Regions from separate parts of the Nonomuraea sp. NPDC050680 genome, predicted to be linked through region 2. Evidence: riboswitches for the same ligand, from Rfam matches in the RefSeq annotation. Region 2 holds a riboswitch; each other region holds the start of a gene.
The links. A riboswitch is a leader RNA that binds a small molecule or an ion and turns the genes downstream of it on or off. The one in region 2 is predicted to bind cyclic di-AMP.
Positions count from the first base shown of each region.

Region 1: it holds a riboswitch for cyclic di-AMP, as region 2 does, so the genes downstream of both, AB0H88_RS02130 (CHAP domain-containing protein) here and AB0H88_RS19590 (CHAP domain-containing protein) in region 2, are expected to answer to the same signal.
Region 3: it holds a riboswitch for cyclic di-AMP, as region 2 does, so the genes downstream of both, AB0H88_RS13730 (hypothetical protein) here and AB0H88_RS19590 (CHAP domain-containing protein) in region 2, are expected to answer to the same signal.
Region 4: it holds a riboswitch for cyclic di-AMP, as region 2 does, so the genes downstream of both, AB0H88_RS40820 (NlpC/P60 family protein) here and AB0H88_RS19590 (CHAP domain-containing protein) in region 2, are expected to answer to the same signal.

Region 1 covers NZ_JBFAIF010000001.1:435,798-443,292, forward strand. Annotated here, with positions in the region: gene AB0H88_RS02105 (leucyl aminopeptidase) at 1-278, shown strand, start outside; gene lpdA (dihydrolipoyl dehydrogenase) at 330-1,694, shown strand; gene sucB (2-oxoglutarate dehydrogenase, E2 component, dihydrolipoamide succinyltransferase) at 1,733-3,205, shown strand; gene AB0H88_RS02120 (DUF6596 domain-containing protein) at 3,259-4,578, opposite strand; gene AB0H88_RS02125 (YciI family protein) at 4,575-4,922, opposite strand; cyclic di-AMP (ydaO/yuaA leader) riboswitch at 5,230-5,371, shown strand; gene AB0H88_RS02130 (CHAP domain-containing protein) at 5,633-6,130, shown strand; gene AB0H88_RS02135 (LysE family translocator) at 6,236-6,865, shown strand; gene AB0H88_RS02140 (AAA family ATPase) at 6,952-7,479, shown strand.
Region 2 covers NZ_JBFAIF010000004.1:860,749-868,243, forward strand. Annotated here, with positions in the region: gene AB0H88_RS19570 (DUF6716 putative glycosyltransferase) at 1-779, opposite strand, end outside; gene AB0H88_RS19575 (hypothetical protein) at 953-1,873, opposite strand; gene AB0H88_RS19580 (aldo/keto reductase) at 1,993-2,820, shown strand; gene AB0H88_RS19585 (Gfo/Idh/MocA family oxidoreductase) at 2,840-3,793, shown strand; cyclic di-AMP (ydaO/yuaA leader) riboswitch at 3,911-4,050, shown strand; gene AB0H88_RS19590 (CHAP domain-containing protein) at 4,062-4,760, shown strand; gene AB0H88_RS19595 (hypothetical protein) at 4,997-5,161, shown strand; gene AB0H88_RS19600 (helix-turn-helix domain-containing protein) at 5,282-5,839, opposite strand; gene AB0H88_RS19605 (NmrA/HSCARG family protein) at 5,927-6,808, shown strand; gene AB0H88_RS19610 (hypothetical protein) at 6,887-7,495, shown strand, end outside.
Region 3 covers NZ_JBFAIF010000003.1:537,202-544,696, reverse strand. Annotated here, with positions in the region: gene AB0H88_RS13760 (NAD(P)-dependent oxidoreductase) at 32-634, opposite strand; gene AB0H88_RS13755 (roadblock/LC7 domain-containing protein) at 869-1,246, shown strand; gene AB0H88_RS13750 (hypothetical protein) at 1,250-2,167, shown strand; gene AB0H88_RS13745 (roadblock/LC7 domain-containing protein) at 2,197-2,571, shown strand; gene AB0H88_RS13740 (hypothetical protein) at 2,590-2,961, shown strand; gene AB0H88_RS13735 (alpha/beta hydrolase) at 3,114-3,959, opposite strand; gene AB0H88_RS13730 (hypothetical protein) at 4,085-4,864, opposite strand; cyclic di-AMP (ydaO/yuaA leader) riboswitch at 5,047-5,182, opposite strand; gene AB0H88_RS13725 (DUF5302 domain-containing protein) at 5,347-5,547, opposite strand; gene AB0H88_RS13720 (aldo/keto reductase) at 5,751-6,608, opposite strand; gene AB0H88_RS13715 (MarR family winged helix-turn-helix transcriptional regulator) at 6,679-7,107, opposite strand; gene AB0H88_RS13710 (glucose 1-dehydrogenase) at 7,175-7,495, shown strand, end outside.
Region 4 covers NZ_JBFAIF010000019.1:103,154-110,648, forward strand. Annotated here, with positions in the region: gene AB0H88_RS40800 (type III pantothenate kinase) at 1-139, shown strand, start outside; gene AB0H88_RS40805 (hypothetical protein) at 204-674, opposite strand; gene lysX (bifunctional lysylphosphatidylglycerol synthetase/lysine--tRNA ligase LysX) at 822-2,303, shown strand; gene AB0H88_RS40815 (LuxR C-terminal-related transcriptional regulator) at 2,896-3,108, shown strand; gene AB0H88_RS40820 (NlpC/P60 family protein) at 3,263-4,306, opposite strand; cyclic di-AMP (ydaO/yuaA leader) riboswitch at 4,312-4,470, opposite strand; gene AB0H88_RS40825 (amino-acid N-acetyltransferase) at 4,759-5,316, shown strand; gene AB0H88_RS40830 (hypothetical protein) at 5,339-6,226, opposite strand; partial or broken gene AB0H88_RS40835 (RDD family protein) at 6,272-6,751, shown strand; gene AB0H88_RS40840 (RDD family protein) at 6,860-7,348, shown strand.

The DNA.
Region 1 (7,495 bases), on a different contig from region 2:
AGGGCGCCTGGGGCATGCCGCTGCCGGAGGAACTGCGCAAGGGCCTCGACTCCCCGATCGCCGACATCGCCAACCTCCAGCCAGAACGCTGGGGCAGCATGCTGGCCGCGGGCATCTTCCTGAAGGAGTTCGTGCCCGACGGGGTGCGCTGGGCGCACATCGACATGGCCGGACCCGCGTTCAACAAGGGCGAGCCGCACGGCTACACGCCGAAGGGCGGCACCGGGGCCATCACCCGCACGCTCATCGGACTGGCCGAGCGGCACGCGAGCATCTGAAACAAATGAAAAGATGACGGCATCACGAACACCCCGACAAGGAGCCTGACTGTGGCCTACGACATCGTCGTCCTGGGAGGCGGCAGCGGCGGATACGCCTGCGCGCTACGGGCGGCTGAGCTGGGCAAGACGGTCGCCCTGATCGAGAAGGACAAGATCGGCGGCACCTGCCTGCACAGGGGATGCATCCCCACCAAGGCCCTGCTGCACTCGGCCGAGGTCGCCGACGAGACCCGCGAGAGCGAGACGTTCGGCGTCAAGGCCCGCTTCGACGGCATCGACGTGCCGGCCGTCCACGCGTTCAAGGACAAGATCGTCACCCGCGCCTGGAAGGGCGTGCAGGGCCTGCTCAAGGGCGCCGGCGTGACGATCGTCGAAGGCGAGGGCCGCCTGGTCGGATCGCACCGGATCCAGGTGGGCTCCGAGGTCTACGAGGGCCGCGACATCGTCCTGGCCACCGGCTCCGCGCCCAAGTCGCTGCCCGGCCTGGACATCGACGGCGAGCGCGTCATCACCAGCGAGCACACGCTGAGGATGGACCGTGTGCCCACCTCGGTGATCGTGCTGGGCGGCGGCGTCATCGGCGTCGAGCTGGCCAGCGTCTACCGCTCGTTCGGCGCCGAGGTCACGATCGTCGAGGCGCTGCCCCACCTGCTGCCGACCGAGGAGGAGTCGAGCTCCAAGCTGCTGGAGCGCGCCTTCCGCCGCCGCGGCATCAAGTACGAGCTCGGCGTCTTCTTCGAGGGCGTCAAGACCACCGACACCGGCGTGGTCGTCACGCTCGCCAACGGCAAGACCCTCGACGCCGAGCTGCTGCTGGTCGCGGTCGGCCGCGGCGCCGTCTCGGCCGGGATGGGCTTCGAGGAGCAGGGCATCAGGGTCGAGCGCGGCGCGGTCGTGGTCGACGAGCACTGCCAGACCTCGATCCCCGGCGTCTACGCCATCGGCGACCTGATCCCCACCCTCCAGCTGGCCCACGCCGGGTTCGCCGAGGGCATCATGGTGGCCGAGCACATCGCCGGGCTCAACCCGCCCGCCATCGACTACGCGGGCGTGCCGCGGATCACCTACTCCGACCCCGAGGTCGCCTCGGTGGGCATCACGTCCGCGCAGGCCGCCGAGCGCGGCATCGAGATCGTCGAACAGGTCTACGACCTCGCGGGCAACCCCAAGAGCCAGATCCTCGGCACCGCGGGTGCCGTCAAGGTCATCGCCCAGAAGGACGGCCCCGTGGTGGGCGTCCACATGGTGGGCCGCCGCATCGGCGAGCTCGTGACCGAGGGTCAGCTGATCTACAACTGGGAGGCGCTGCCCGCGGAGGTCGCCCAGCTCATCCACGCCCACCCGACCCAGTCCGAGGCCGTCGGTGAGGCGATGCTGGCCCTGGCCGGCAAGCCGTTGCACGTACACAACTAATTCAAGCCCTCGAAATCAGAACGCGAGAGAAGATAACGATGCCGGTCTCTGTACAGATGCCCCAGCTCGGCGAGAGCGTCACCGAGGGCACGGTGACCCGTTGGCTGAAGAAGGAGGGCGAGCGCGTCGAGGCCGACGAGCCGCTCCTCGAAGTGTCGACCGACAAGGTCGACACCGAGATCCCGTCGCCGTCCGCCGGCGTGCTCACCAAGATTGTCGTTGCTGAGGACGAGACCGTCGAGGTCGGCGCCGAGCTCGCCGTCATCGACGAGAACGGCCAGGCCGGCGGCGCCGCCACGCAGGAGGCCGCGCCGGCGCCCGCCGCGCAGCCCGAGCCGCAGCCGGAGCCCGAGCCGGCCCCGGCTCCCGCGCCGGTCTCCTCGATCCCGCAGCCCGCTCCTGCCCAGGCCCCCGCCCCCGCCCCTGCGCCCGCTCAGGCTCCCGCTCCGGTGCAGCAGGCTCCGGCCGCTCCGGCGCCCGCTCAGCAGGCCCCGGCCGCCACCGAGCCGACCCCGCTGCCGTCCTCGGGCGACAGCCCCTACGTGACGCCGCTGGTGCGCAAGCTCGCCAACGAGCACGGTGTCGACCTCGAGGCGATCACCGGCACCGGCGTGGGCGGTCGCATCCGCAAGCAGGACGTCCTGGAGGCCGCCAAGTCGCAGCGCGAGCAGGTCGCAGCGCCGGCTCCCGCCGCCGCACAGGCCGCTCCGGCTCCCGCCGCCGCATCCGCTCAGGCCGCGCCGGCTCCGGTCGCCGCCGCTCCCGAGCCCGTCGAGGTCGACACCACGCTGCGCGGCCGTACGGAGAAGATGTCGCGACTGCGGCAGACCATGTCCAAGCGCCTGGTCGAGTCGCTGCAGACCGCGGCCCAGCTCACCACGGTCGTCGAGGTCGACGTCACCAAGATCGCCCGGCTGCGTGACCAGGCGAAGGCCGACTTCCTGCGCCGCGAGGGCGTCAAGCTGTCGTTCATGCCGTTCTTCGAGATGGCGGCCATCGAGGCGCTCAAGCAGCACCCGAAGCTCAACGCCACGATCAACAACGAGACCATGGAGGTCACCTACTTCGACGTCGAGCACCTGGGCCTCGCGGTCGACACCGAGCGCGGCCTGATCGCGGCGGTCATCAAGAACGCCGGCGACCTCAACCTGGCCGGCCTCGCCCGCAAGACCGCCGACCTGGCCGAGCGCACCCGCGCCAACAAGGTGACGCCCGACGAGATCACCGGCGGCACGTTCACGCTGACCAACACGGGCAGCCGCGGCGCCCTGTTCGACACGCCGATCCTGAACCAGCCGCAGGTCGGCATGCTCGGCACCGGCGCCGTCGTGAAGCGTCCCGTCGTGATCGACACCGCTGAGGGCGAGGTCATCGCCGTTCGGTCGATGGTGTACCTGGCGCTGACGTACGACCACCGCCTCGTGGACGGCGCTGACGCGGCCCGCTTCCTGACCACCGTGAAGCGGCGCCTCGAAGAGGGTCGTTTCGAGGCGCAGCTGGGCCTGGCGTAGTTCACGGCGCGCCAGGGCCGGGGATCACCTTCCTCGGCCCTGGCTGAGCCTTGTCACGCTTGGCCGGTTAGACGCCCGGTGAGGAAGGCCCGCTCAACCTCGTTGTCGGTCAGCTCCAGCGCCTGCCGGTAAGCGGCCGCCGACTCGTCCGTACGGCCGAGTCGGCGAAGCAGGTCTGCCTTGATCGCCGGTAGGTACTGGTACCGGGAGAGCCGGCCATCCTGCTCCAGCGCCTCCACCAGCGTCAGTGCGACCGCCGGTCCATGGAGCATCGACACCGGAACGGTCCGGTTCAGCGCGACGACCGGTGAGGGCCAGAGCGCCAGCAGCCTGTCGTACAGTGCCACGATCTGTGGCCAGTCCGTCTGCTCGTACGAGGGCGCTTCGGCGTACAGCGAGGCGATCGCCGCCTGCAGCAGGTAGCGCCCCGCGCGGCCGCCGCGCAGCCCGGCCACGATCAGCTCGTGCGCCTCGGCCAGCGCACTGCGGTCCCACAGCGAGCGATCCTGCTCCTCAAGCCGCAGCAGCCGGCCGTCAGCGCCGGTCCGGGTCGCGCGCCGGGCGTCGGTGACCACGAGCAGTGCCAGCAGCCCGCCGACCTCGGGCTCGTCGGGCATGAGCTCTCGCAGCGCGCGGGCCAGGTGCAGCGCGCGGTCGGCCAGGTCGGTGCGCATGAGCGCCGGGCCGGAGGGCGCCGTGTGCCCGGCGGTGAACAGCAGGTGCAGGACGCCGAGTACGGCTGCCAGCCGGTCCGGCAGCTCCGCCGGGCGCGGCACCCGGTAGGGGATGCGGGCGACGGAGATCTTCTTCTTCGCTTGGGTGATCCGGGCGGCCATGGTCTGCTCCGACACCAGCAGTGCCCGGGCGACGTCCGGTGTCGGCAGCCCGCACACCAGCCGCAGCGTGAGCGCGAGCTGCGCCTCCTGCGCGAGCGCGGGATGGCAGCAGGTGAAGATGAGTCGCAGCCGTTCATCGGGTACGGCACCTTCCAGTTCCACCGCGTCCCCCTCTTCTCGATCCCCCTCTTTTTGGTCTCCCTCATCTCCTTCCGTCAGCCTGTGCGGAGCGAGCTCGTCGGGCTCCACCAGCAGCGGCAGCTTCGACCGGAAGGTCCGCTCGCGGCGGATCGCGTCCATCGCCCTGCGCTTGGCCGTGGTGGTGAGCCACGCGGCGGGGTTGGCGGGGATTCCATGGCGTTCCCAGGCCGAGAGCGCCACGGCATACGCCTCCTGAACGCACTCCTCAGCCAGGTCCAGATCCCGCGCGACGCGCACGGTCGCGGCGAGCACGAAAGCCCACTCGCGCCGATGCGCGTCGGCGACCGCCTGCCCCGCGTCCGCCTCTGCCTGTCCCGCGTCCGCCGCGGCCGTCATCGGGCGATGGGCGCGATGCCGCCTGCGACAGGACGCACCTCGACACCGCCACGGCCCCACTGGACGGCGGGGTTACGACGCGCCAGGTCCAGGGCGGCGTCCAGGTCGGGGGCCTCGATGACGCAGACGCCGGCGATGACTTCCTTGGAGTCGATGAAGGGGCCGTCAGTGACCACGTCGCCGCGCAACGAGGTGGCGGTGTCGGCGGACCGCAGCGCGTACGCTGCGATCATGGCGCCGGAGTCGACGAGATCGTCGGCGTGCCGCTGGCTCGCCGCCTGCTGCTCAGGGGTGTAGTCGCCGGCTTCGGCGTTGTCGAAGATGAGGATCGCGTACTGGGCCATGAGGGTCTCCCTGGCTGTATGACTGGTCGGTACGCCTCTACGTCGGACGGGCGACGCGATTTCGACAGACCGTAGGCGAACTTTCTCCGGATGCGCCCTGGCACGACATCAACAAGGTGCCCCCGCCACTTGACGGATCGACGAGCTGGGCGGGCCTGGCGTGGCGATTTCATTGCGATGGAATTACCCAGGTCAGGGGTGCGTTGTACCCATCTGTGCGCCTGGCCTAGACAGTGAGCATCCCTCCCGGCCGCGCCGCCAATGTCCGAGTACGGACGTCATACCCATCACATGCATCACAGGAAATCACCTGTGACCGCTGAACCCGCCTGTGCGCGGGACCGGGGACCCATGTCTCGATCGGGGCTAATCGGCACATCAATGTGCCGTAGGGCAGCTTCCACGCCCGAGCCCGTCAGCTAACCCGGTAAGCGGAATGGAAGCAAGGAGTAATCATCATCATCCGCACCCCCAAGATCAACTACGCCAAGATCGCGCTCGGCGCGACCATCACCGCCGCCGCCCTCGGCACCCACACCGCGGCGAACGCCGACACGGCGGCCACGGCCCCCACACGGCACGCCGCCACCGCCCAGGCCGCTCAGGCCGCCCCCGCCACCGCCCAGGCCGCTCAGGCCGCCCCCGCCACCGCCCAGGCCGCTCAGGCCGCCCCCGCCTCCGCGCAGGGCGGCAGGAACGGCGAGGCCAAGGTGAACGTCACCGCCCAGCAGGTCCTGAACCTGGCCAAGGCCCAGGTCGGCACGTCCGAGGACGCCAACGGCGGCGGCACCAAGTTCCAGCAGTGGTACGTGAACTCACCCCGCGCCGCCGAGACCGTCCAGCGTGACGGCGGCACCAGGCAGGACTACCTGAACGCCGCCTGGTGCTCGATGTTCGTCTCCTGGGTCGGCGAGGAGAGCGGCGCCCGCTCCCAGGTCGGCTGGGACGCCTACACCGTGGCCCACGCCAAGTGGTTCGCCGGCAACCACCGCTGGGGCACCGTGGCCAAGCCCGGCGCCGTGGTCTTCTACTCCTGGAGCGGCAGCAAGGACTTGAGCTCCATCAGCCATGTCGGCTTCGTGATCAAGGACAACGGCGACGGCACGATCTCCACGATCGAGGGCAACACCGGCAACGGCAAGGTCGAACAGCGCGTCCGTCCCACCTCCCAGGTCGTCGGCTACGGCTACCCGCGCTACGCCGCCTGACCGTTCCTGATCAGTGAACGTGAGTTGCGCCGGCGTGCCCCGAACGGTGTTGGTCGCGCCGGCCCCGGAGCCGCGCGCCGACACCGGAGGTGGAAAGATCATCACATGCCGATCGATCCGCACCTGCTCGCCGTTTTCACGGCGACCACCATCGTCGCTCTGATCACCCCCGGACCCGACATGCTGTTCGTGCTGGGATGCGGTCTGCGGGGTGGCCCCCGCGCCGGGCTACTGGCGACGGTCGGCGTGATCACAGGTGACGCGTTGTACATCGCCGCGGCCGCCGCCGGGCTCGCCGTACTGCTGACGACGTTCCCGGTCGTGTTCACGGTGCTACGGCTCGCCGGCGCCGCGTACCTGATCTACCTCGGGGTCCAGATGATCCGCAACCGCAAGAACAGCCAGGCCGAGGATCCGGCCAGCCGCGGAATGTCCGGCCGGCGTGCCTTCCTCAACGGTGTGGTCTCCTCCATGGCCAATCCGCAGACGTTCACGTTCATGATCGCCTTCCTTCCCCAGTTCATCGATCCCGCGGCGGGGCCGGTCTGGCTGCAGTTCGCCATCCTCGGCGCCATCCTGATCGTCCTGGAGTTCCTGGCCGACGCGACGGTCGGCGTGCTGGCCGGGCGGATCGGCGGCTGGCTGCGCGGCCGTCAGGCGGTGCGCCGCCGGATCGACGCGGCGACCGGGAGCGTGTTCATCGGTTTGGGCGTCACCCTCGCGGCCGAACGCTGACCGGCTGCGGCCCGGTCGGCGAAGGAACTCGGCCTCCGCCATCCACGTGGCCCCGCCCTGTCGGCCGGCTCTCTATGATCAAGCCGGTGGTAGATCAACCGGCCGGTGGGCTCGCGCCTCTGTACCTGCTCGCGGGCGCTCCCGCCGCGGGAAAGACGACCCTGTTGCCGTACCTGCTGCGGGCGGCGGACGGGCTGGTCGTGATGGACATGGATGAGCTGCTCGAAGACGGCGCGCTGCTCGGGGTGACCATCGCCGACCCGCGGGCCGCTCTCGTGTGGCCCGCGTACGACCGGCTGTGGGCGCGGATCGTCACCATGGTGCGGCGGGCCGGGCATCCGGTGCTGTTGCTGTGCCCTGTCCCCGATCCCCCGGAACTCGCACCGGCGGGACGGTGGGACGATCCGGCCCATTGGGCCGTACTGGACTGCCCCGACGAGGTGCGACTGGACCGCCTGCGGGCGCGCGGCTACGCGCGAGAGTGGATCGAGGACGCGATGGCGGACGCCGCGCAGGCACGCGCGCTGATCCCGATGGTGTTTGCCGAAGAGGGTGAAGACGTAGCCGACCTGGCTGCGCGGATCCTCTTGTGGGCGCGTCACCGTCCTGTGTGACGACAAAGCCCGACGC
Region 2 (7,495 bases):
GCCGCCGTCGAGCTGACGGTCACGAACCCGGCCGCCTGAGCCAGCTGGTCGTGCATCGAGCCCGCCTCGAACGCCACCCGCCCCGGCTCACCGAGCTCGCGCCAGAGCCGCTGGTAGTGGAAGCGCTCGTTGTGCGTCTGCCGCTCGTCCTCCAGGGCGCGCAGCTTCACCACCACGTCCAGGTCCGGGCGGCGGGCGGCCAGCTCGGCCAGGGACAGCAGGATGCGTTCGCGATCCTCGCGCTCGCGCGGCACCTTGGCCTGGGTGGCGAACACCACCCGGTTCCCGCCGCCGCGCACGGCCCGCGGGCGCAGGAACGGCAGCCGGGCCAAGCCGACCGCCCCTCCCCCGCCGAGCTGGGCGGCGATCCCGGCGAACTCGGCCACCTCCCGCTCGCTGTGCACCACGAACAGGTCGCACCCGCTGCGGAACAGCCACGCCTTCTCCGTGGCGGGCACCGAGATGCCCGGCAGCCCGGTCACGAACACCGGCCGCGGCCGCAGCCCGGCGAACGCCTCGGCCACCAGCACGTCCACGACCGGCCCCGTACAGGCCACGATGATCGCGTCCGGCCGCGTCCGCTCCGCCAGACGCCGCACCGCCCGTGCCGCCATCAGCGGCGGCGCGGGACGTTCGCCCACGGCGGCGGCGATCTGATCGGGCGACGGCGCGATCGGCGTACGCACCACCGCGAGGTCCCTCTCGCAGCCGGGTGGCAGGTCGTCGAGCAGGCAGGCCGCCCACTTCAGGTACGAGTCGGAGTCGGCCACGGCCAGCACTCTCAAGTGGTCACTCCAGTCAGATACGGGCAGAGGCCCAGTCGTATGGGTGAACGCCCGTCTTAACCGGCCGTTCCAGTCACGTACGGAGCAAGCCGGTCACCCGGCGACTCCGATCAGCCGCGGGATGAGCCAGTCACCTGGCCATTCCGATCAGCTGCGGGGTAAGCCGGTCATCCGGCGACTCCGGTCAGATGGGAACGCAGGTCGGGGGCCGCCCTGCTGGTCCACCAGTCGTCCGGCACGTCCACCGCCTCGACCGCGACGCCGCGCGGGCCGAGCAGCACGCGCAGCGAGGAGATCGCGGTGGACGGCAGGCTGAGCACCCGCTGGGCGGGGTCGAGGCCGCGCAGTGTCAGCTCGGCGGGCACGCCGGCGTCGTGCACGGTGATCTCGGGCCGCTCGCGGATGACCGCCACGTCAGCGGGGTCCTCGCGGCGGTGCGGGAAGTAGGCGAGCGGCTCCTCGGCGGCCAGGTCCATCAGCCAGCTCAGGTAGCGGTCCCGGTGGACCAGTCCGTTCCTGACCAGAGAGGTGCCGAGCACGACGGTCCGCTCGGCCGGTCCTGGCCCGCCCAGCGGCTGCTCGCGCAGCCAGCCGAAGTCGTGGCGGACCAGGTCGACGCCCGCCGCGCGGACGGCCACCGCCAGCTCGTCGGTCACCGGCAGCGCGGTGAAGACCGACACCCGGCTCGCGCGCAACCTGATCGCCGCCGCCAGCCCAAGCGCCGCGCGCAGCTTTCCCGGCTGGGCCCGCGCCCGCAACAGCGGCTTGTACGGCCCCGCGGCCAGCAGGGACAGCAACCGGAGCGTGGCCAGCCCGTCGTCGACGATCACGATGCGACCCGGATGGGAGACGAGCCAGCGCAGCTGAACCCGGCCGGAGAAGGCGTCGCCGATGGCGTGCGGGGAACGCGGCATGCGCTCGCGCGGCTCGGCCAGCTCCAACCCCTCGGGCAGAGTCAGGCCGGACAGCTCCCGGCGGGTGGCCTTGAGCGCTCGCAGCCCGGCACGCGGCACGACGAGCGTGGCAGGCCCGAGCATCCCAGCGCGGTGCGCCTCTATGGCGCACAGCATCTGAAGCGGGGACTCCACCCAGGCCGACGCCTGTTTGCCCACTCTGTTACCCCCGCGGGGTGATAGCCCGATCACGACCGCTTCAAGCTAGCCCGGCCGCCTTAAGCCGCCAGAAACGGGACATGAACAATGGGACCATGAACTCGCTACTACTCAACAGCGACGGCGTACAGGTGCCGCAGCTCGGGTTCGGCGTCTGGCAGGTGCCGAGCGACGAGGCCGAACAGGTCGTGACGGCCGCCCTGGAAGCCGGTTACCGCCATATCGACACCGCCAGCGCGTACGGGAACGAGGAGGGCGTCGGCCGGGCCGTACGCGCCTCGGGGATCCCGCGCGAGAAGCTGTTCGTCACCACCAAGCTCTTCAACAGCGACCATGAGCGGGCGGAGGAGGCGTTCGACGAGAGCCTGTCCCGGCTCGGTCTCGACTACGTGGACCTGTATCTGATCCACTGGCCGGTGCCGGCGCGGAACAAGTACCTGCAGGCATGGCGCGGCCTGGAGAAGATCTACCGTCAGGGTCGGGCCAAGGCGATCGGTGTGTCCAATTTCACCGTCGAGACGCTCACCCGGGTCATCGACGAGGCCGACATCGTTCCGTCCATCAACCAGATCGAGCTGCACCCGTACTTCCAGCAGCGCGGGCTGCGGGAGTTCCACGAGGCCAACGGCATCCTCACAGAGGCGTGGAGCCCGCTGGGGCAGGGCAAGGGCCTGCTCGGCGACCCGGCACTCGCCGTGCTGTCGGAGAAGCACGCCAGGACACCCGCGCAAATCGTGCTGCGCTGGCACATCCAGCTCGGCAACGTGGTGATCCCCAAATCGGTCACGCCGGCGCGGATCAAGGAGAACTTCGAGGTGTTCGACTTCGTCCTCGACAACGAGGACATGGCGGCCATCGGCGCGCTGAACCAGGAGAACGGCCGCATCGGCCCCAACCCGGACACTTTCGCCTGGATGGGGTGATTCCCTACGATCTTTCCTCATGAAGGATCTCTCATGGGGTATCGCGGCCACAGGCGTCATCGCGGCAAAGGTCGGGGCGGTCATCGCCGCTGAGCCAGGAATGCGGGTGGCCGCCGTCGGCTCGCGCGACCTCGGCCGCGCGCGGGCGCTGGCCTCGGCGCTGGACGCCGAGTCGGCGTACGGCTCGTACGCGGAACTGTGCGCCGACCCCGGCGTAGACGCGGTCTACGTGGCGACCCCGCACGCCCAGCACCTGGAGGTCGCCGAGGCGGCGATCGCGGCGGGCAAGGCGGTGCTGTGCGAGAAGCCGCTCGCCGCCTCCGTCGCCGACGCCGAGCGGATGGTCCGCCTGGCGCGCGAAGCCGGGGTTTTTCTGATGGAGGCCATGTGGACCCGATTCAATCCGCTCATCCAGCGGGTGGCCGCCGATCCCCGGTTCGGGGAGATCCGCTCGGTCCAGGCGTCGTTCGGCTTCAGGCACCCGTACGATCCCGCACACCGGCTGTGGGCGCCGGAGCTGGGCGGCGGGGCGCTGCTCGACCTGGGCGTCTACTCGTTCGGGCTGGCGCAGTTACTGCTCGGGATGCCCTCACGGATGCACGTCACGGGCTCGCTGGCGCCCTCAGGAGTGGACGCGGAGGCGGGCGGGGTGCTGGTCTATCCGGGCGGCAGGCGGGCTCTGGTGGAGTGCTCGCTGCTGGGTCCGTACGCGAACGACGCCCTCGTGGTGGGCACCGACATGCGCGCCCACCTCGAGGCGCCGTTCTGGGCTCCTGAGCGGGTCGTGCTGAGCGGGCCGTCGATGGAGACGGAGGAGCTCGTACTCGATCCGGCGGACAACGGGTACGCCGGCGAGGTGCGCGAGGTACGGGACGCCATGGCCGAAGGCAGGACCGAATCCGCGATCATGCCACTTGACGAAAGCCTTGCCATGATGGGGCTTCTGGCCGACGCGAGGGAGCAGCTCTCTTAGCTGGCGGTTTATCCATTTGTAAGACCCTTGCCACTTGCATTACCTTTGTGGTCATATGAGGCATACGTCCGGTTTGTCCGTTCGTTGCCAGACCATCGCACAAGGCATCACAGGACCGTCCTGTGACCGCTGAATCCGCCTCGCGCGGAACCGGGGACCCACCGTCCTTTTGGGGTGTATCGGCACGTCACGTGCCGTAGGACAGCTTCCACGTCCGAACCCGTCAGCTAACCCGGTAAGCGGCATGGAAGCAAGGAGTACCCCCTCGATGGCCAAGTCCCATCTTTTTCGTGCCACCAAGTCGACCTTCGCTCACGCCGTCCTCGGCGTGAGCGTCGCGGCCGCCGCCCTCGCCGGCCAGTCCGCCGCCCACGCGGACACCCTCGCCGCCCACGCTCCGGCCCCCGCGGTCGCGGCTCCGGCGCACGCCGCCTCCGCCGCGAAGAGCCACCCGGAGAGCGAGATCAAGGCCAGGGCCACGGTCTCGCGGGTTCTGGCGCTGGCCAAGGCCCAGGTCGGCACCTCTGAGAACGCCTACGGAGGCGGCACCAAGTTCCAGAAGTGGTACATGAACTCCCCCCGCGCCCTGGAGACCCTCAGGCGCGACGGCGGCACCCGGGCGGACTACCTGAACGCCGCCTGGTGCTCGATGTTCGTCTCGTGGGTCGGCGACCAGTCCGGCGCGCGCAGCATGATCGGCTGGGACGCCTACACGGTCGAGCACGCGAAGTGGTTCGCCGGCAACAACCGCTGGGGCACGACCCCGAAGCCGGGTGCCGTGGTGTTCTTCTCGTGGGGCGGCAGCAAGAGCCTGGACGACATCGAGCATGTCGGGTTCGTCGTCAAGGACAACCACAACGGGACGATCTCCACGATTGAGGGCAACACCGGCAACGGCAGCGTCCAGCAGCGCGTCCGGCCGACATCCCAGGTCGTCGGCTACGGCTACCCGAACTACGGCGCCTGACGACTTCCTGATCGAGGGCTCTCCTGCCGACGAGCGCGCGTCCTTCTGGACGCGCGCTCGTCGGTGTCTTTCCTGGCGTGCGTGCGTCTTCCCAGGTTGGGCCGAACAGCGCATGGCTGCCTTATCTGCCCATCCGACCGCAACCCCCAAGTTTGGGGATGTCACGGGTCTGCCGTCACCTCAGACACTGACGGTGGCCGGACAGCGAGCCGGTTCTCGATACTGGAGGAGGGGACATGTCACCGACGACGCAGCAGGACAACTGGCGCTTCTGCAACAAGTGCTACACCCTTTGGTGGAATGGCCGCCCCGACAACGGGCACTGCCCCGCGGGCGGCGCCCACGAGGGACACGGCAGTTGGAACTTCTACCTCCCGGCGAACCCCGCCGAGCACATCTGACGCAAGACCGGGCCCCCGGCCGATCTCCCCGCGACGCCACGGCTTCGCGGGGAGATCGGCGTTGGATCCCACGGATCGGGGAAGGCAGCCCCACCAGAAGGACCAGACAGTAGGTGGCCGTCAGTGGGCCAGGCCGGTCATGGCGAGCGACAGCAGGCGCTGGGCCATCTGCGGGTGACCCGGCGACTGCTCGCCCGCCCACGCCACCCCGGCGGCCAGCGCCAGCAGCTCCTCCGTGGTGATGTCCGCCCGGACGGCGCCCTGCGCCTGGGCCCGTTCCAGCAGGCGGGAACCCGCCGCCCGCATCGCGGCGCACGAGGCGTGCAGCTCCGAGCTCTCATCCCGCAACGCCGCCATGACCGACTCCGGCAGCCCGCGGTAGGTCGCCGACCCGGCCGCCACCTCCGCGAGCCAGGTGAGCAGCGCGTCGCGCGGCGACGGCTCGGCGAGCAGGCCGGCGGCTCGGCGGCCCAGCGCGTCGAAGCGGTCGCGCATGAGCGCCTGGAGCAGCGCCTCGCGCGTCGGGAAGTGCCGGTAGAGGGTACCGATCCCCACACCGGCGCGCCGGGCGATGTCGCGCAGCGACGCCTCCGTGCCGTGCTCGGCGAATGCCGCGCGGGCGGCGGTCAGGAGCTGGTCGTGGTTGTGACGGGCATCCGCGCGAAGCGCCTCGGGCACGGCAGGGCTCTCCTTTGACATTGACAAGCGGAGCAGTGCTCCGTAGATTTCGGAGCATCGCTCCGCATAATCTACCAAGGAGATGCCATGACCGATCGAACCGTGCTCGTCACCGGCGCCACCGGCCAGCAGGGCGGCGCCACCGCACGCGCGCTGCTGGCGGCGGACTGGCACGTCAGAGCCCTGGTACGCGACCCGAACACCGCGGCGGCCGGGCGGCTGGCGAAGGCGGGTGCCGAGCTCGTACCGGGTGACATGGGCGACCGCGAGTCGCTGGCGGAGGCGGTGCGCGGCGCCTACGGCGTGTTCAGCGTGCAGCCGGCCGCCGGTCCACCGCACGGGGTCGCCGAGGAGGTGCGGCTCGGCGTCAACGTGGCCGACGCCGCGCACGAGGCCGGCGTACGGCACCTCGTCTACGCCTCGGTCGGCGGCGCCGACCGGGACACCTCGATCTCCCACTGGAACACCAAGTGGGAGATCGAGCGCCACATCAGGTCGCTCGGCCTGCCGGCCACGATCCTGCGCCCGGTCATGTTCATGGAGAACCACACCGGGCCCCACTACGGCGTGACCGGCGAAGGGGCGCTCGTCCGGCTCATCCCGCCGAAGGCGATGGTCCAGCTCATCGCCGTCACCGACATCGGCGCGTTCGCCGCGCTGGCCTTCGGCGACCCGGACCGCTACCTCGGCTTGGCGCTGGAGCTGGCCGGTGACGAGCTGTCCCGCGCCGACCTGGTGGCCGCGATCGCCCGCGCCACCGGTCGTCCCGTGAACGTCGAGCCCATCCCGGCGGAACGGCGGGCGGAGCTCGGGCTGAGGCAGAGCGACATGGAGTCGATGGAGTCGTTCGCGGGCTGGCAGGCGGACATCCCCGCCCTGCGGGCCCTGCACCCGGGGCTGATGGACTTCGAGACGTGGCTGGAGCGCGAGGGCAAGGCCCTGTTCGCGGCCCTGTTCGCGGCCTCCTGACCGCGCTCTCAACAAATCGCCTGGTTTCCGCATCTCATTTCCTAGATGACAGTCACTGCTAAAGGGAAAGAAGCGGCCATGGGTGCCCTGCGCGAGATCCCACCGCGGTCCGGGCGGACTCGCGCAGCCGTGCTGTTGCCTGCGGCTGCGGTCGCCTTCGTGGTCCTGATCGGCTCCGGCGTGCCCGCCCGCGCGGCGGACGGGGCAGCCGCCCCGGCCGCCGAGGTCATGCGTTCGGGCGTCCCCAAGGGGTTCTTGCTCTACGAGAGCAAGACGACCAGGAAAAAGTTCGAGAAGAAGATCGGCCGGATGTCCTGGAAGTTCAGCGATCGTCGGAGCGCGCCGCTGCTGATCAATCCCTGCGGGGTCGAAAAGCGAGCGGACAAAGACCGCCAGGCGGCACGGACCATCACCGGCAGAAGCGTGATGTGGGACGGCGATTACGCCGAGCAGCTGATCGTCTATCAGGACGAGATGGCCGCCAGTACGGCCATCAAGAGCCTGCGATCAGAACTGCGCCGGTGCGGCAAGCGGAATCGCGATTCCTTCACCTTCACCACAAGACCCGCCCATATCGGCGACGAGGCGTTCTTGGTGAATGTCTTCCAAGTCGCCTCCGCCATGACCGGCACCGTCATGCGGCAGGGCAGGTCACTGGCCGTCTACGCCCTCCCCTACTACCGCAAG
Region 3 (7,495 bases), on a different contig from region 2:
GCCACCGTGATGCGCCGGCGCGGGGCGGGGTTCAGTAGGCCACCGTGATGCGCCGGCGCGGGTGCGCGCCCTTCTCCACCTCGTCGGCGATCGCGATCGCGTAGTCCTCGGCGGAGATGCGGCTGTTGCCCTCGGCGTCCGCGAGAAGCTGGTCGCCACCGACACGGAAGTGTCCGGTGCGCTCTCCGGGCGCGATCTCCGCGGCCGGGGAGACGTAGGTCCAGTCGAGGTCGTCGACCTCGCGGTAGAGGCCGAGAGCGCTCCGCTGGGCCAGCGCCTCCTTCTTGTACATCTCCGGGAAGCCGGGCGTGTCGACCAGGTCGACACCGGGCGCCACCTCCAGGCCGCCGGCGCCGCCGACGACGACGAGCCGGCTGACCCCGGCGGCGCGGACGCCGTCGATGAGGGCGCGATGGGCGTCGAGGAACGGCCCCTCGGGCTCGCTCCCGTCGCGGGGCGGAGCGATCGCGCAGATCACCGCGTCGTGGCCGCGGCCCAGCGTGGCGGCGTCGCGCACATCTCCCTTGACCGGTCCCGACCTGCTGACACCGGTCACCTCGTGGCCGCGGGCCGCCAGCTCGGCGGCGATGCGCTGACCGACCATGCCGGTCGCGCCAAAGAGAAGGATCTTCATATTCTCCAGAGTATCCGTTGGATACCGGAAAGCTGGGCCGAGAATAATGTGAGCAAAACTCTTAAATGCCGTCAGCAATACCCCTAATCGGAAAATCTCCGTCGCGGTTAGGTTTTTCTCTACCTTGGCCGTAGACATCTTTAACCTCATACATATCTCGCTTTATCCGATCGCCCAGCCGTCATCCGCCGCTCCTACGCTGTCCCAGTCCTCATGACGGCGTGGGAGGGTCACGTGCTGGGACTGGATGACTGCCTGACCGAGGTCATGGCGATACCAGGGGCGTTGGACGCGATGCTGGTGGACCAGACGAGCGGCATGGCCGTGGCTATCAGCGGGCCACCGCAGGGTGTGGACGCTGAGAGCTCCGCCGCCGCCCTGACCGAGACACTGCGCGCGACCATGGACGGCCTGGCCCGCTCCTGCCCCGGCGAAACGATCCGCATCGACGACATGCTGGTCACTACCGACAAAGGCCATCATTTACTGAGATTCCTCGAAACGGTATTCGAGGGGCCGCTCGTCATTTACCTGCGCCTCGACCTGGAACGGTCGAATCTCGCCTTGGCGCGCTACCGCCTGCTGAACATCTCCCGCCAATTGCTCACCTGAGCCATGGCACCGCTGGACACGCTTCTGGCCGGTCTCGCCCGTGAACGGGCCACGGGCGCGCTCCGCGTGGGCCGAGCCGGGACGATCTTCCTCAGCGAGGGCCGGGTCACGTACATGGAGTGCGCCCAGACGCCCGGCGTCGAGCGGCTGCTGGCGGCGCGCGGGCGGCTGCCGGAGACCGCGCTGCGCAGGCTGCAGGCCGGCGGGGGCTGCGCGCGCCTGCTGGAGGAGGGGCCCGTCACGCTGGGCGAGCTGCAGTACTGCGTGCTCGGGGCCGTCCTGGACGCCGCGTTCTTCCTGCTGCCGGTAGGCGGGACGCGGCCGAAGTTCCGGCCGGGCGAGCAGCACTGGCTGGGCGGGCAGTGGTTCTTCGACGTGGCGGGCCTGGTGCGGGAGTGCGCGCGCCGCCGCGCCTATCTCGCGCAGATCTGGCCGTCCGCCCAGCTGGACATGGCTCCGGTACGGCCGGCGCCATGGCTGCCGGGTAGCGGGGTGACTCTGGATTCGGTCCAGTGGGAGGTCGTCACCGGGGCCGGGGCCGAGGCGACACCGCTCGACCTGGCCAGACGGATCGGCAGGTCCGGCTATTCGGTGCTGCTGGCCGTACGGAGGATGGCGGCCGCCGGGCTGCTGGCACCCCCAGTGGAGACGACCACCACGCGCGCCCACGACGGCCCGTCCAAGGGCGCCCACACGCGCGCTCCCAGGGACGGCACGTCGCGAGCCCCGGAAGAGAGCGCAGCGAAGATCGCCGGAGAGGGGCAGGGCGCGCTGCCGCAGCGGGAACGCGGAGCGGTCGGTCAACGCCCGCCGCACGATCCCCGTGCCCCGGGCCTGCCGCTCGGCCCGCCGGTCACGGCGGACCCCACGGACCTGGCCCTGCTGATGCGCCTGAAGAAGGCGCTGGAGGAGCTGACATGAGGTTCCCCCGCCCGCAAAGGAGGCCACCGGTGGAGCTGCGTGAAGAGGTGCTCAGGGAGATGGTTCTCCTGCGCGAACGCACCCCGGACATCAGCGGCAGCGTCGCCTGCACGGTCGACGGCATGAGCATCGCCTGCGACAACGCCGACGGCAGTGGCGAGCAGGTCGCCGCGCTGTCCGCGGCACTGCTCGCGCTGAGCAGGCGAATGACGATCATGACGGGCCAGGGCGTACTGGAGGAGACGCTCATCTCCGGCACCGCCGGCTTCGCCGCCTTCTACGCGGCGGGCCCCACCATCGTCCTCGCAGTCCTGGCTGAGCCCGGCACCAATCTCGGGCTGCTCCGGCTGGAGGGACGCAAGACGGCGGCCAGCGTGGCCGCCATCTCAGCACGGATTCACTGAGCTTGAACGGAGGAAGGCATGGCCAGCATGGACGTCTCTCTCAAGGAGATGATGACGATCGACGGCTCGCTGGGCGCGGTGATCGTCGATCATGGCAGCGGCATGGCGCTGGGGGCGCTCGGCGGCTCCAAGGACCTGGATCTCCAGGTCGCGGCGGCGGGGAACACGGAGGTGGTCAAGGCCAAGCTGCGCACGATGGACTCGCTGGGGCTCAAGGACTCCATCGAGGACATCCTGATCACGCTCGGCGGCCAGTACCACATCATCCGGCCGATCACCGGCCGCGGCGGCAAGGGGCTCTTCCTCTATCTCGCCCTGGACCGGGCGCGGGCCAACCTGGCGCTCGCCCGGCACCAGCTCCGCGGTATCGAGGAGAAGCTGGAGATCTGAGAGATCCGGTGGCTCGCGTCCGGGCGCGGCGGACACGAGCCACCGACCTCCACCGATCCCTGGTACGTCAACTCGTGGTGAGCGTCAGCTCGTGGTGAGCGTCAGCTCGTGGTGAGCGTCAGCTCGTGGTGAGCGTCAGCTCGTGGTGAGCGTCAGCTCGTGGTGAGCTTGGTGATGGCGCCGACGATGTCCGGCCAGAGCGGCCGAGGCAGGTCGTGGCCCATGCCGGGGAACGTCAGCAGCGTGGCACCCGGAATCGCCGCCGCCGTCGCGTGGCCGGCGGCGACCGGGACGAGCGCGTCTGCCTCGCCGTGGATGACCAGGGCGGGCACCCCCAGCGTGCCGAGCCGCTCCGTGCGGTCGCCGGAGGCCAGGATGGCGGCCAGCTGCCGGGTCGTGCCCGGCGGGTCGAAGCACCGGTCGTAGGCCTGGCCGGACAGCCGGAGGATGCGTTCCCGGTCCAGGTCGAAGCCGGGCGAGCCGATCACGGACCAGGTTTTCAAGGACTGGGCGAGCACGGCGTCCCGATCGGTGGGGGGCGCGGCGAGCAGCACCGCGCTGGCCTCCGGCGTGGGCGGGGCCACGTCCGGGCCGGGTGTCGACATGATCGAGGTGAGGGTCAGCACCCGCTCGGGGTGCCGGATGGCGAGCGTCTGGGCGATCATCCCGCCCATCGAGGCGCCCACGACATGGGCGGCGGTCCAGCCGAGGGCGTCCATCAGCCCGGCGGCGTCGTCGGCCATGTCGTCCAGCAGATACGAAGAGGACGTTCCCAGTGCGGGAACGCCCTCGTCGTGCAGGTGTGTGGAGAGTCCGGCGTCCCGGTTGTCGAATCTGACGACGTGATGGCCCTGTTCCGCCAGGAGCTCGCAGAGCTCGTCGTCCCAGTGGATGAGCTGGGCGCCGAGCCCCATGATCAGGAGCAGGGGACGTCCGCCGGGTGAGCCGAAGGTCTCGTACGCGATCTCGATGCCGTTGGCGGCTGCAAGCGTGGTCACGAGGTCAGAATGACATTCTGTTTCCCGGGACGCAAAGACCGCCAGCCCCGGACCTGACGACCATCGAGATCGTCGGCTCCGGATCTGACGGCCGTCAGCAAGACCGTCTTCGGATCTGACGGCCGTCAGCGCCGGACGAGCTTGCGGATCCGGTCGCGGCCGACCGTCACGCCACCGCCGAATACCGCCAGCGCGACCGCCGCGGCGGCGCCACCGATGGCGTTCGACTCGACAACCTTCTTCTCAGCCTTTTCTACGGCGCCGGCCTTTTCTACAGCGCCGGCCTTGTCGGCCTTCTTGGCGGCCACCGGCACAGCCTTGGCGGGAGCGGGCTTGACCGAAGCGGGCTTGTCGCCCTCGGCCACGATCGTCGGGGGCTTGGCGGGGTTGCGGTCCACGACGGCGTACGAACCGGTCGAGAAGGGCAGCGGGTAGTTCTTCTTGCCCGGGCCGCTACCCCACTTGGTGATGACGTACTGGATCTTGATGTGGCCCGCGCCACCGTTGCCGTCCACACCCAGCGTGCTGGAGTTGAAGCTGCCACCGGTCAGGGCGGCGAAGGTCTTGGCGTCGAGGTCGAGCATGACACCGCTGGAGGACGGCACGCCCGGACCGCGGTCGCCGACGAAGAAGGGCATCTTCTTGCCCTTGTAGACGACGTAGCCTTCGGTCATGAGCGGCCAGCTCGGGCTGGCGGCGAGGCCCTTCTGCATGGGCTTGCCGCTGGCCGGCAGTCCGGTGTCCCCGGCGCGGCCGGAGGAGTCGTCCCAGAAGTAGGACGCGGTGGTCGAGCCCTTGAGCAGGACCTTCTTGTCGCCGCCGGTGTCGGCGTGTGCGGCGGTGCCTGCGCCGATGGAGATCGCACCGACTACGGCGGCGGTGAGCATGGCAGATCGAACAGACATGAAGTAGCAAAGTCCTTTATACGGGAACAAGGGGATTGCGCTCGCGAAAGGTGTGCGTAGCCGGGCAAAACGCCAAACGGGCGCTACGCGGAGCGGGGAAGAGCTGGGGGGAAGGTGCCGGTCAGTCGGCGGATGACAACACGCGGGCTGGCGGCACTACGCGGGGGTTACGCATGCGGTAGGTGTCCTCTCCATCTCGCCTACCGGGTTAGCTGACGGGTTCGGACGTGGAGATGCCCTACCGACCGTGGTCGGATTCACCCCTAAGGAACGTTTGGTTCCCCGGTTCCCGCGAGCGGGATTCGGCGCCTGCCGGTTGGTACTCCCCTGTTGAAGCCCCAAAGTCACCGGCTGGTAACTCCATGAACTATAGATACCAAACCGGACAAAGGCAAACATAAGGCCATGAAACGGGCGAAGATCTACCTAGGAGGTCAAGAAAAAAGGGGGTACGGCATGCCGTACCCCCAGAAAAGCCCAGGTCAACCGCCGCTCTTCCGCCTGAAAGAACGCTTGCTGGCGGCGGGCCCGTGAGCGCCGTGAATCTTGGAAGGGTCATTGCCCCTGCCACCCGCGCTCGAGTCGGCGTGCTGGTTACGCTTGCGCTCCAGCGCCTCGCGGAACTTGCGCTTCATCTCGTCCTCGGGAGTTTCGTCGACTTCCGGCTCCGGTGTTTCCGCCATGAGGACCTCCTGGTGTTGGGGACAAGGACAGCTTCGCATGACGGCGCTCAGGACGCGAAACTGGCCTCGACCTTGGACTGCGGGGTTTCCCGGTCGATCCGTGCCCGGGCATGGCGATCAGGGCGACCAGCCGGCCCCAGCCACCTGAAGTCGAGCCAGGAAAGCGTTCAGTGAGGAAAGCGTTCAGTGAGGAAAGCGTTCAGCTAGGAAAGCAGGAACAGCTCCTCGGCGGTGAGGACGAGGTCGGCCGCGGCGACCGAGTCGACGATGCTCTCCGGCCTGCTGGCCCCGGGGATGGGGATCATCACCGGGCTGCGCGCCAGCTCCCAGGCGAGGCAGACCTGCTGCGGCGACACGCCCCGCGCCGCCGCCACCGTGCCGAACGCCGCGTGCTTACCACCGAGCTCCGACGCCGAGCTGATGCCGCCCAGCGGCGACCACGGCAGGAACGCCACCCCGAGCTCCTCGCACAGGTCGATCTCCGGCTCGCTGGAGCGGAACTTCGGCGAGTACTCGTTCTGCACACTGGCCAGCCGCCCGCCCAGGATCTCGTGGGCGAGCCTGATCTGCTCCGGGTTCGCGTTGGAGATGCCCGCCATCCGGATCTTCCCCGCGTCGAGCAGGTCGCGCAGGCCGCCGAGCGTCTCCTCGTACGGCACGGCGGGGTCGGGCCGGTGATGCTGATAGAGCCCGATCGCCTCCACTCCCAGTGCCTTCAAGGAGCGCTCGCACGCCTCGGCCAGGTAGTCCGGCCGGCCATTGACCTGCCAGCCGCCGTCCGGCAGGCGGGTGTGGCCGCCCTTGGTGGCCACGAGTACGTCGCCGGTGTCGCCGCTCCAGCTCGCCAGGGCCTTGGCCACGATCCGCTCGTTGTGACCCACCTGGTCGGCCGACGGCGTGTAGGCGTCGGCGGTGTCGATGAGGGTGACTCCCGCGTCGAGCGCCGCGTGGATGGTCTTGATCGACTGTGCTTCGTCGGGCATGTGACCCGCGACGGACATGGGCATGGCGCCGAGCCCGATGGCGCCGACACGGGCATGGCCAATAGATCGTGTGTTCATGAACCCATCCTCCCCATGGTGCGGAGGTGAGGTCGACGCGGGGCAGGCTGAGCCCGGTCTGGCCGCCTGTCTAGTCGCGGATGTTCCGCGCCAGCTGGGTGAGAATCTCCTCGAACGAGGCGGTCTGCTCCTCGCTGAGCCCCGCGCGCAGGCGGGTGTCGAAGGCCATCGCCACCTCGCGCAGCCGGTGGAACAGCCGCTCCCCTTCCTCGGTCAGCTCGACCACGTGGACGCGCCGGTTGGCGGGATCCCGGCGGCGGGTCAGCAGGCCGCCGCTCTCCATCGCGTTGAGGTGGTGGGTCAGCGTCGCCCCCTGGATGCCCACCGCCTCGGCGAGCTCGCGCTGGTTGCCCAGCTGCCGGGACTTGATCGAGATGAGGATCTGCCACACCGGGGCGGACCCGCCGGCGGAGGCGAGCGCGTCGTCGAAGGTCCGGCTCACGGTCCTGGCGGTACTGGTGAGCAGCAGGCCGATCGGCGGCCGGAAGGGTGGCATCATGCCGCCGAGTTTAGCAGTGACATCTAATCGTTTGACATCTAATGCTTCGATATCTATCGTCAAGGACATGCAGCCAAACCCTTCCCTCAGTGGCAAGGTCGCGGTCGTGGCGGGGGCCAGCCGCGGCATCGGCGCCGTCACTGCTCGCGCCCTGGCCCAGGCCGGCGCCGCCGTGGTGCTCGGCGCCCGCGACACACAGACGGTCGAACAGGTCGCCGCGGACATCCGCCTCGACGGCGGACAGGCGCTGGCCGTGCCCCTCGACGTCGGTGACGCGGCGTCGAGCGAGCGGCTGGTCCAGCGGGCACTGGAGACCTTCGGCCGGCTGGACGCGGCCTTCAACAACGCCACCGACGGGCCGATGCCCGCGCCGCTGGCCGACATCGAT
Region 4 (7,495 bases), on a different contig from region 2:
CGACCCCGACGAGGTGACCGTGGTGGCCACCGGCGGGCACGCGGCGCTGGTGGTGGGCGAGTCGCGCTCGATCGACGTGCACGAGCCGTGGCTGACGCTGATCGGCCTGCGGCTGATCTACAACAGGAACACGGCATGAACAAGCGGCCCCCCGCTCGGGTGAGGGGGCCGCTTGCGTTCGTGGACTGTCTCTACCTGGCCGGTTACTCGGAGTCGCCGGTGTACAGGTCGCTCCAGCTGCCGCAGTTGCGCGGGTGGGAGCCGTGCAGGTCGATCTGGCAGACCTTCACGCGGAGGCTGGAGACGTCGTCGCTGTCGAAGGAGAAGCGCTTGAAGGCCGGGTAGCCGCAGTACTTCTTGGTGTAGACCGTCGACCAGTTGTCGTCGAAGTCGCTGGCCTGGAACTTCACGTACGCGCACTTGCCGCCCTCGTCGTAGCTACGGTGGTCCAGGTCCCAGAGCTTGCCCCTGACGGTGATCGTGTTCGACTCGTGGTCGTCGTCGTTCCAGTCCACACTGACCCAGCCGGAGGCCTTGGCCTGGTAGTGCTGCGAGTAAACCGGACCCCAGGAGTCGGAGTCGGCGGTGCTGGCGCTGGCGGCCGAAGGCAGCGCAAGGGCCAGCGCGCTCGTGGCGGCGACGGCGGCGAGGCCGGTCGCGAGCTTCTTCATCATGATCTCTCCTTGAGCTCCCCCTGGGCCGGCGCCTTGCCGGTTCCCCCCTGAGCTCGATGTGTCATTGGTAAGGGAGAGCTCTTGCAGCCACCCTGCAGAGAAGTGACGAGCCCTTGCAGTTCGCCATATCCCCTACTCTTTGATGCTGTGAGCGACGAACTTCCCGAGCAGATGCGCATCCGGAGGGAGAAGCTCGACCGCCTTCGCAGTGAAGGCGTCGATCCTTACCCGGTGACCTTTCCCCGCACGGCGACCAACGCCGAGGTGAGGGAGAAATACCAGGCCCTCGACCCGGACACCGCGACCGGCGACAAGGTCGGCGTCGCGGGCCGCGTCATGCTCAACCGCGTGGGCGGCAAGCTCTGCTTCGCCACACTCCGCGACGGCAGCGGCGACCTACAGGTGATGATCTCGCTCGACAAGGTCGGCGAGGAGTCGCTGGCGGCCTGGAAGCGCGACGTCGACCTGGGCGACCACGTGGGCGTGGAGGGCGAGGTCATCACCTCCCGCCGCGGCGAGCTGTCGATCCTGGCCGACCGCTGGCAGATCACCGCCAAGTGCCTGCGCCCGCTGCCGGAGAAGCACGTCGGCCTCACCGACCCAGAGGCCCGCGTACGCCAGCGCTACGTCGACCTCATCGTCAATGACGAGGCCCGGGAGATGGCCCGCATACGTAGCGCCACGGTGCGCGCGGTGCGCGACTTCTGGCATGAGGAGGGCTACCTCGAGGTCGAGACGCCCATGCTGCAGCCGATCCACGGCGGCGCGACGGCCCGGCCGTTCAAGACCCACATCAACGCGTACAACATGGAGCTCTACCTTCGCATCGCGATCGAGCTCTACCTGAAGCGGCTCGTGGTCGGCGGCATCGAGAAGGTCTTCGAGATCAACCGCAACTTCCGCAACGAGGGCGCGGACTCCACGCACAACCCCGAGTTCACGATGATCGAGGCGTACGGCACCTACCTCGACTACAACGACATGGCCGACCTGACCCAGCGGATGTACCAGAAGGCCGTCCTGGCCGCGCTGGGCACCTCGGTGGTCGTCCACGACGGCGTCGAGGTGGACCTGGGCATCCCGGAGTGGCCGCGCATCACGCTGTACGGGGCGGTGTCCGAGGCGCTCGGCGAGGAGGTCACCACCGACACCCCGCTCGAGCAGGTCCGGAAATTCGCCGACGGGCGCGACATCCACTGGGACCCGAAGTGGGGCCAGGGCAAGCTCGTCCAGGAGATCTTCGAGGCCCTCGTCGAGCACACGCTCATCCAGCCGACGTTCGTCATGGACTACCCGTTGGAAACCTCCCCGCTGACCCGCCAGCACCGCGACAACCCGCTGCTGACCGAGAAGTGGGACCTCATCGGGTTCGGCACCGAGCTGGGCACCGCCTACTCCGAGCTCGTCGACCCGGTCGAGCAGCGCCGGCGCCTGGTGGAGCAGTCACTGCTGGCCGCCGGGGGCGACGTGGAGGCCATGCAGCTCGACGAGGACTTCCTGCAGGCGCTGGAGTACGCCATGCCGCCCACGGGTGGCATGGGGGCCGGGATCGACCGGATGATCATGGCTTTCACCGGCAAGAGCATCCGGGAAACGATCTTGTTCCCGCTGGTCAAGCCGACCAACTGACCCGCCTGTCACCGAAGGCGGTCGGCCCGGCTCCCACGCCGGGCCGAACCGGTTCGCGTCGCCCGCGCACGGGCACCGCCGGCGATGGGGTTGACAGCGGTCCGGTCTCCTGCGGCGAGTAGGAGAACGCGGGCGGCGACCTTCGCCGGTTCCTTGACGCGGCCCGGCGCGCCGGGCAAGCGATCTCTCGGCCGCCCGCGACGGGCCGCGATGGACGACGCCTTCCTCCGGTGCCTGAACCGTTCATACTCCTTGGCGCGCCCTGCCGACCCGGCCGCAAGCAGCCACATTTCCGATATCGCGCCTATGAAGTGCGAATAATATTCGCGTTCCATGGATCGAAGTCCAGCGAGTCCGCGGGGCTCGCGCCGGAGCCGTTGTAAGGACGGCTGTGATCCCTCATCTGGCCCCGAAGTGTGCCGACATATGGGGAGTACTTCACATACAGCGGATCATGTCAATGGCGATGGTCAGAGGGCGGTATTCGCTGGCTTGACGACCTTTCCAGAATGCGTTTACCGTCTGCGAGACGAACAGCAGTCCTGCTCGGACATAGACGTCTCGAGTTCTGCTGTTGGGGGGAGGGCTCCCGATGTATGTGCTCACTGAGAGCGTCGAGCTCAGCCACGCGGATCTTGCGTTGCTGGCGGAGCTTGCCAAGGGGGTCACGGTTGATCGCGTTGGCAGACGACTGGATATCAGCGGGCGCACGGTACGCCGGAGACTACGGGGTATCTGCGACCGCATCGGAGTCGCCACCGCGATCGAGGCCGTGGCCTGGGCCGCCCGCCGCCAGCTCATCTGACCGCTCGACCGGCCCAGCCGCCAGGGCCCCAGCTGTCAGAGAGCCGACCGCCAGAGCACCTGCTGTGAGTGGGGGTTTAGGCTCTGAGAGCACCTGCTGTCACTGTGCCGGCGGCCGAAGCGTCGGCCGTCGGAGTGCCTGTGGCGCGCGGAGGTCAGTCGGCGATGCGTACGGCGCCCGCGAACGGACGGCGGGCGATGGACGCGATCCGCACGACGTCACCGGTCTGCGGTGCGTGGACCATCATGCCGCCGCCGATGTAGATGCCGACGTGGTGCAGGTCGCCATAGAAGAAGACCAGGTCGCCGGCGCGCAGCTCCTCCTTGGAGATGTGCCGTCCGGCCGTCCACTGGTCGCCCGTGTAGTGCGGCAGTGAGATGCCCACCCGCTGGTAGGCAGCCATCACGAGGCCGGAGCAGTCGTACGAGGTCGGCCCCTCGGCGCCCCAGACGTACGGCTTGAGCTGCTGCGTGAGCGCCCACCTGGCGGCCGTGGCGGCCTTGCCGGCGCCGATCACCGGCAGATTGACCCGCGAGGCCCGGGTGCCGGGACGGCCCGCCTCGCCGATCGCCCGCTTGAAGAGGCTGCTCTCGACCTTGGCGACGAGCGCGGTGATCTTGTCGCGCTTGGTGCCGAGGTTCTCGACGATCTTCTCGACCTCGTCGATGCGCGTCTTGGCGCTGGCCCTCGCCTGCTCGGCGGCCGCCCTGGCCGTGGTCACCTGGTTGACCTCGAAGCCCTGCTGCTGCTCCAGCGCGTAGGTGGTGGCCGCCCGGTCGAGGAAGCTCTCGGGGTCCTCGGAGGTGGCGAAGTTCAGTGCCTGGCCGAAGCCGCCGTTGATGTAGGCGTTCTGGGCCAGCATCGCGGCCTTGGCGCGCTTGGCGGCCAGATCGGCCTCACTGGTGGACAGCGTCTTCCGGGCCGCCTCAGCCGACTTCTTGGCGGTCTTGAGCTTCTCCCGCTGACCGTTGAACTCCTCGCTGAGCGTCTCGATCTGGGTGTGGAGCTCCTCGGCCTGCTTGGACAGGTCCTTCAGGGAGGGCTTGGGATCGGCGACGGCGGAGCCGACGGGGACGGCGAAGAGGAGGGTGGCGATGGTCGCCGCGATGACACCCAACCGGGTGGGGACCTTCCGGAGCTCCGGAAGGCGGGCGTGAGCGCCCGCCGGCTTCCCCTCGCGATCGCGGGTCTGCTTCACCAACCAGCTCCTCTCATCGGCGCCTACCGGGTTAGCTGACGGGTTCGGGCCGGAGCAGCCCTACCGAACGACTCGCTCGGATTCACCCCATGGGTGGTGGCGTCGGGATGAGGTCGCCACCGGCGGGTCCCCGGCTCCCTTGCGGGATTGGGCGTGTCTCCACGCTGGCTCGCGTGGGTGACATCGTCGCTGGACACTAGTGCACTCCGGGTTCGTGCTCAACCAGAACTGCCAAGTCTGTAGAGGTTTCGCAACCGAAGGGTCACGAGGTGATCTCGTGCTTGCCGGTGCTGAACAAACTTTATGTCCTTTTTGCACCAAGTTCGTCAAGGCATGGAAGCCTGTGTGCCAAGGGATCCCGCATCGTGCTCGATCAACCACGAGATGTCATGAGATGGGAGAGACGTCAGAGTTAGGGGGAGGCCGTAATCGGATCTGTACGCTGGAGACCCATGGAGCAGGTCGCCGAAGTGACAGTCCCGGACACGGAAGTCGTCGTCCGGCGTGCCCGCACGCCGGATGTCAGGACGATCCGTCTCCTGGTCGACACATACGCGGGCGCTGGACCCCGGCTTCTGGAGAAGGCCACCGTCACGCTGTACGAGGACGTGCAGGAGTTCTGGATCGCCGAGCGCGGCGGCCAAGTGGTCGGCTGTGGCGCGCTGCATGTTCTTTGGGAGGATCTCGCGGAGATTCGCACGGTGGCCGTCGATCCGGAGTTCCGTGGCTTCGGAATCGGGCATCGGATCGTCTCCTCCTTGATCAAAACGGCCCGGGAACTCGGCCTGCGCCGGGTTTTCTGTCTGACTTTCGAGGTGGATTTTTTCGCGAGGCATGGATTCCGCCCCGTACAGGGCACCCCGGTCTCACCCGAGGTCTATGCGGAGCTGCTGGCCTCGTACGACGAGGGTGTCGCCGAGTTCCTCGACCTCGAACACGTCAAGCCCAACACCCTGGGGAACACCCGCATGCTTCTCCACCTGACATCGGGTGACGCGGACCTTGACTAATGGGAAAGGTGATTGTTGATACCTATGTCGATACGTTGGGCAGCACAGGCATGTGTCCTGACACGTGCCACATGCGCACTCGAAGCGAGGTGACACGGTGAGCACCGGACAGCCGCCGTATCCACAGGACGAATCCGGCGAGAACTCTGCGCCTGGCGGGACTGAATACGGACATCACAACGCGGGCCGTCCCTATGGCGAGCCCGACCCGGATGCGACGGTCGTTGGCTACCGGGCGGACGACGCCTACGGTCAGCAGCCCAACTACGGTCAGCAGCAGCAGGGCTACGGCCAGCAGCCGCAGTACGGGCAGCAGCAGCAGCAGGGCTACGGCCAGCAGCCACAGCAACCGCAGTATGGACAACAGCCGCAGTACGGGCAGCAGCCCGGCTACGGCCAGCAACCTGAATACGGTCAGCAGCCCGGATACGGCCAGCAGCCCGGATACGGTCAGCAGCAGGCTTCGGGTCAGCAACCCGAGTACGGCCAGCCCGGATACGGCCAGCAGCCGCAATCGCAACCCGGTTACGGCCAGCAACCGCAATCCCAGCCCGGATACGGCCAGCAGCCCGGTTACGGGCAGCAGCAGCCGTCCCAGCCGGGCTACGGCCAGCAGCAGCCGTCGCAACCCGGCTACGGCCAGCAGCAGTACGGCCAGCAGCCCCCGTCGGGCCAGCAGCCCGGCTATGGCCAGCAACCCCCGTCGGGCCAGCAGCCCGGCTATGGCCAGCAACCCGGTTACGGCCAGCAGCCCGGTTACGGGCAACAGCAGCCGTCCCAGCCGGGCTACGGCCAGCAGCAGTACGGCCAGCCGGACTACGGGCAGCAGCAACAGCAGTACGGCCAGCAGCCCGCCTACGGGCAGCAGCCGTACGGTCAGCAGCCCGGCTACGGGCAGCAGCAGCCACACGGGGTTCAGCCCCCCGGTGCCCCGGCCCCGCTCGCCGAGTGGTGGCAGCGGCTCGTGGCGAGGATCATCGACGGTGTCATCTTCGGCATCGCGAACTGGGTGATCGGTCTCGTTTTCGGGGCCATCCTGCTCTCCGGCTACAACTCCGTGACCGGCGTCTCGAGCGGCCTGCTGGGCTACACCGCCTACAACATCGTCATCGCCGTCGTGATGACGGCGGTGTACGTCGCCTACGAGTTCTTCATGACCAAGATGAGCGGCCAGACGGTCGGCAAGATGGTCATGGGGATCAAGATCGTGCCGACGGGCACCATGCTGCCTCCGGGCGGCCTGCCGAACGACGTGGCGCTCAAGCGGGCCGGTGGCACCTGGGGTGGATACATCCTCGGCATCATCCCGTGGGTCGGTGCGCTGCTCGGCGGGATCGTCGTCGCGCTGAACGGCGCCTCCCAACTCTGGGACAAGCCGCTGCAGCAGACGTTCGCCGACAAGTTCAGCAACACGGTGGTAGTGAAGATCAAGTAGTCTTCGCGGACGCGAAACAGAGGCTGGCCCCCGGCCGGCCTCTGTTTTGTATGTGCGGACGGCAGCAAAATGGGTAGCGGTCGGTTCGCCGAAGGGGCGAGGTGGGTTATGACCGGGTTGCCGCCGTGGAGTGACGCCGCCCCCGCGGAATGGTGGGAACGCCTGGCCGCCCGGCTCATTGAAGCCCTCGTCTTCGGTGTCTTCTATTACATTCTGTTCATGGTGCTGTGGGGCACCTTCCGAACTGTCGGGTTGCTGGAGGTGTTCGACGGCCGGTTGCCCGGCGTGTTCGCCTGGCTGCTCGGCGGGCTGGGATATACGGTCTATGACTGGGCCGCGCATTCCATGAGCGGCCGTACGTTCGGCAAGGCGATCATGAGGATTCGCCTGGAGCCGGGCGGCCTTCGGCGCGGTGCTCTGCTGAAACGAGCCCTGGTCTATCCGGGAGCGGCGATGGTCATGGGCATTCCGGTGCTCAATGTGCTGGCCGGAATCTTCGTCTTCGGCGTCGGGATCCTCATCTTGATCGACAAGCCGCTGCAGCGTGGGCCGCACGACAGGCTCGCCGGAACACGGGTGACCAAAGATCTTCGCTGAGCCTTGTGAGCCTGGACGGAAGTCTTTCCGCAAAATTTTCGCTTGATCCGGTAAGGAGCCTGGAGAGACTGGCATTAGGCTATGGGGCGTCCGGGTTGCCGGATGTTGGCGCACATGGCACATGGACGGCATCCATGTACCACTATG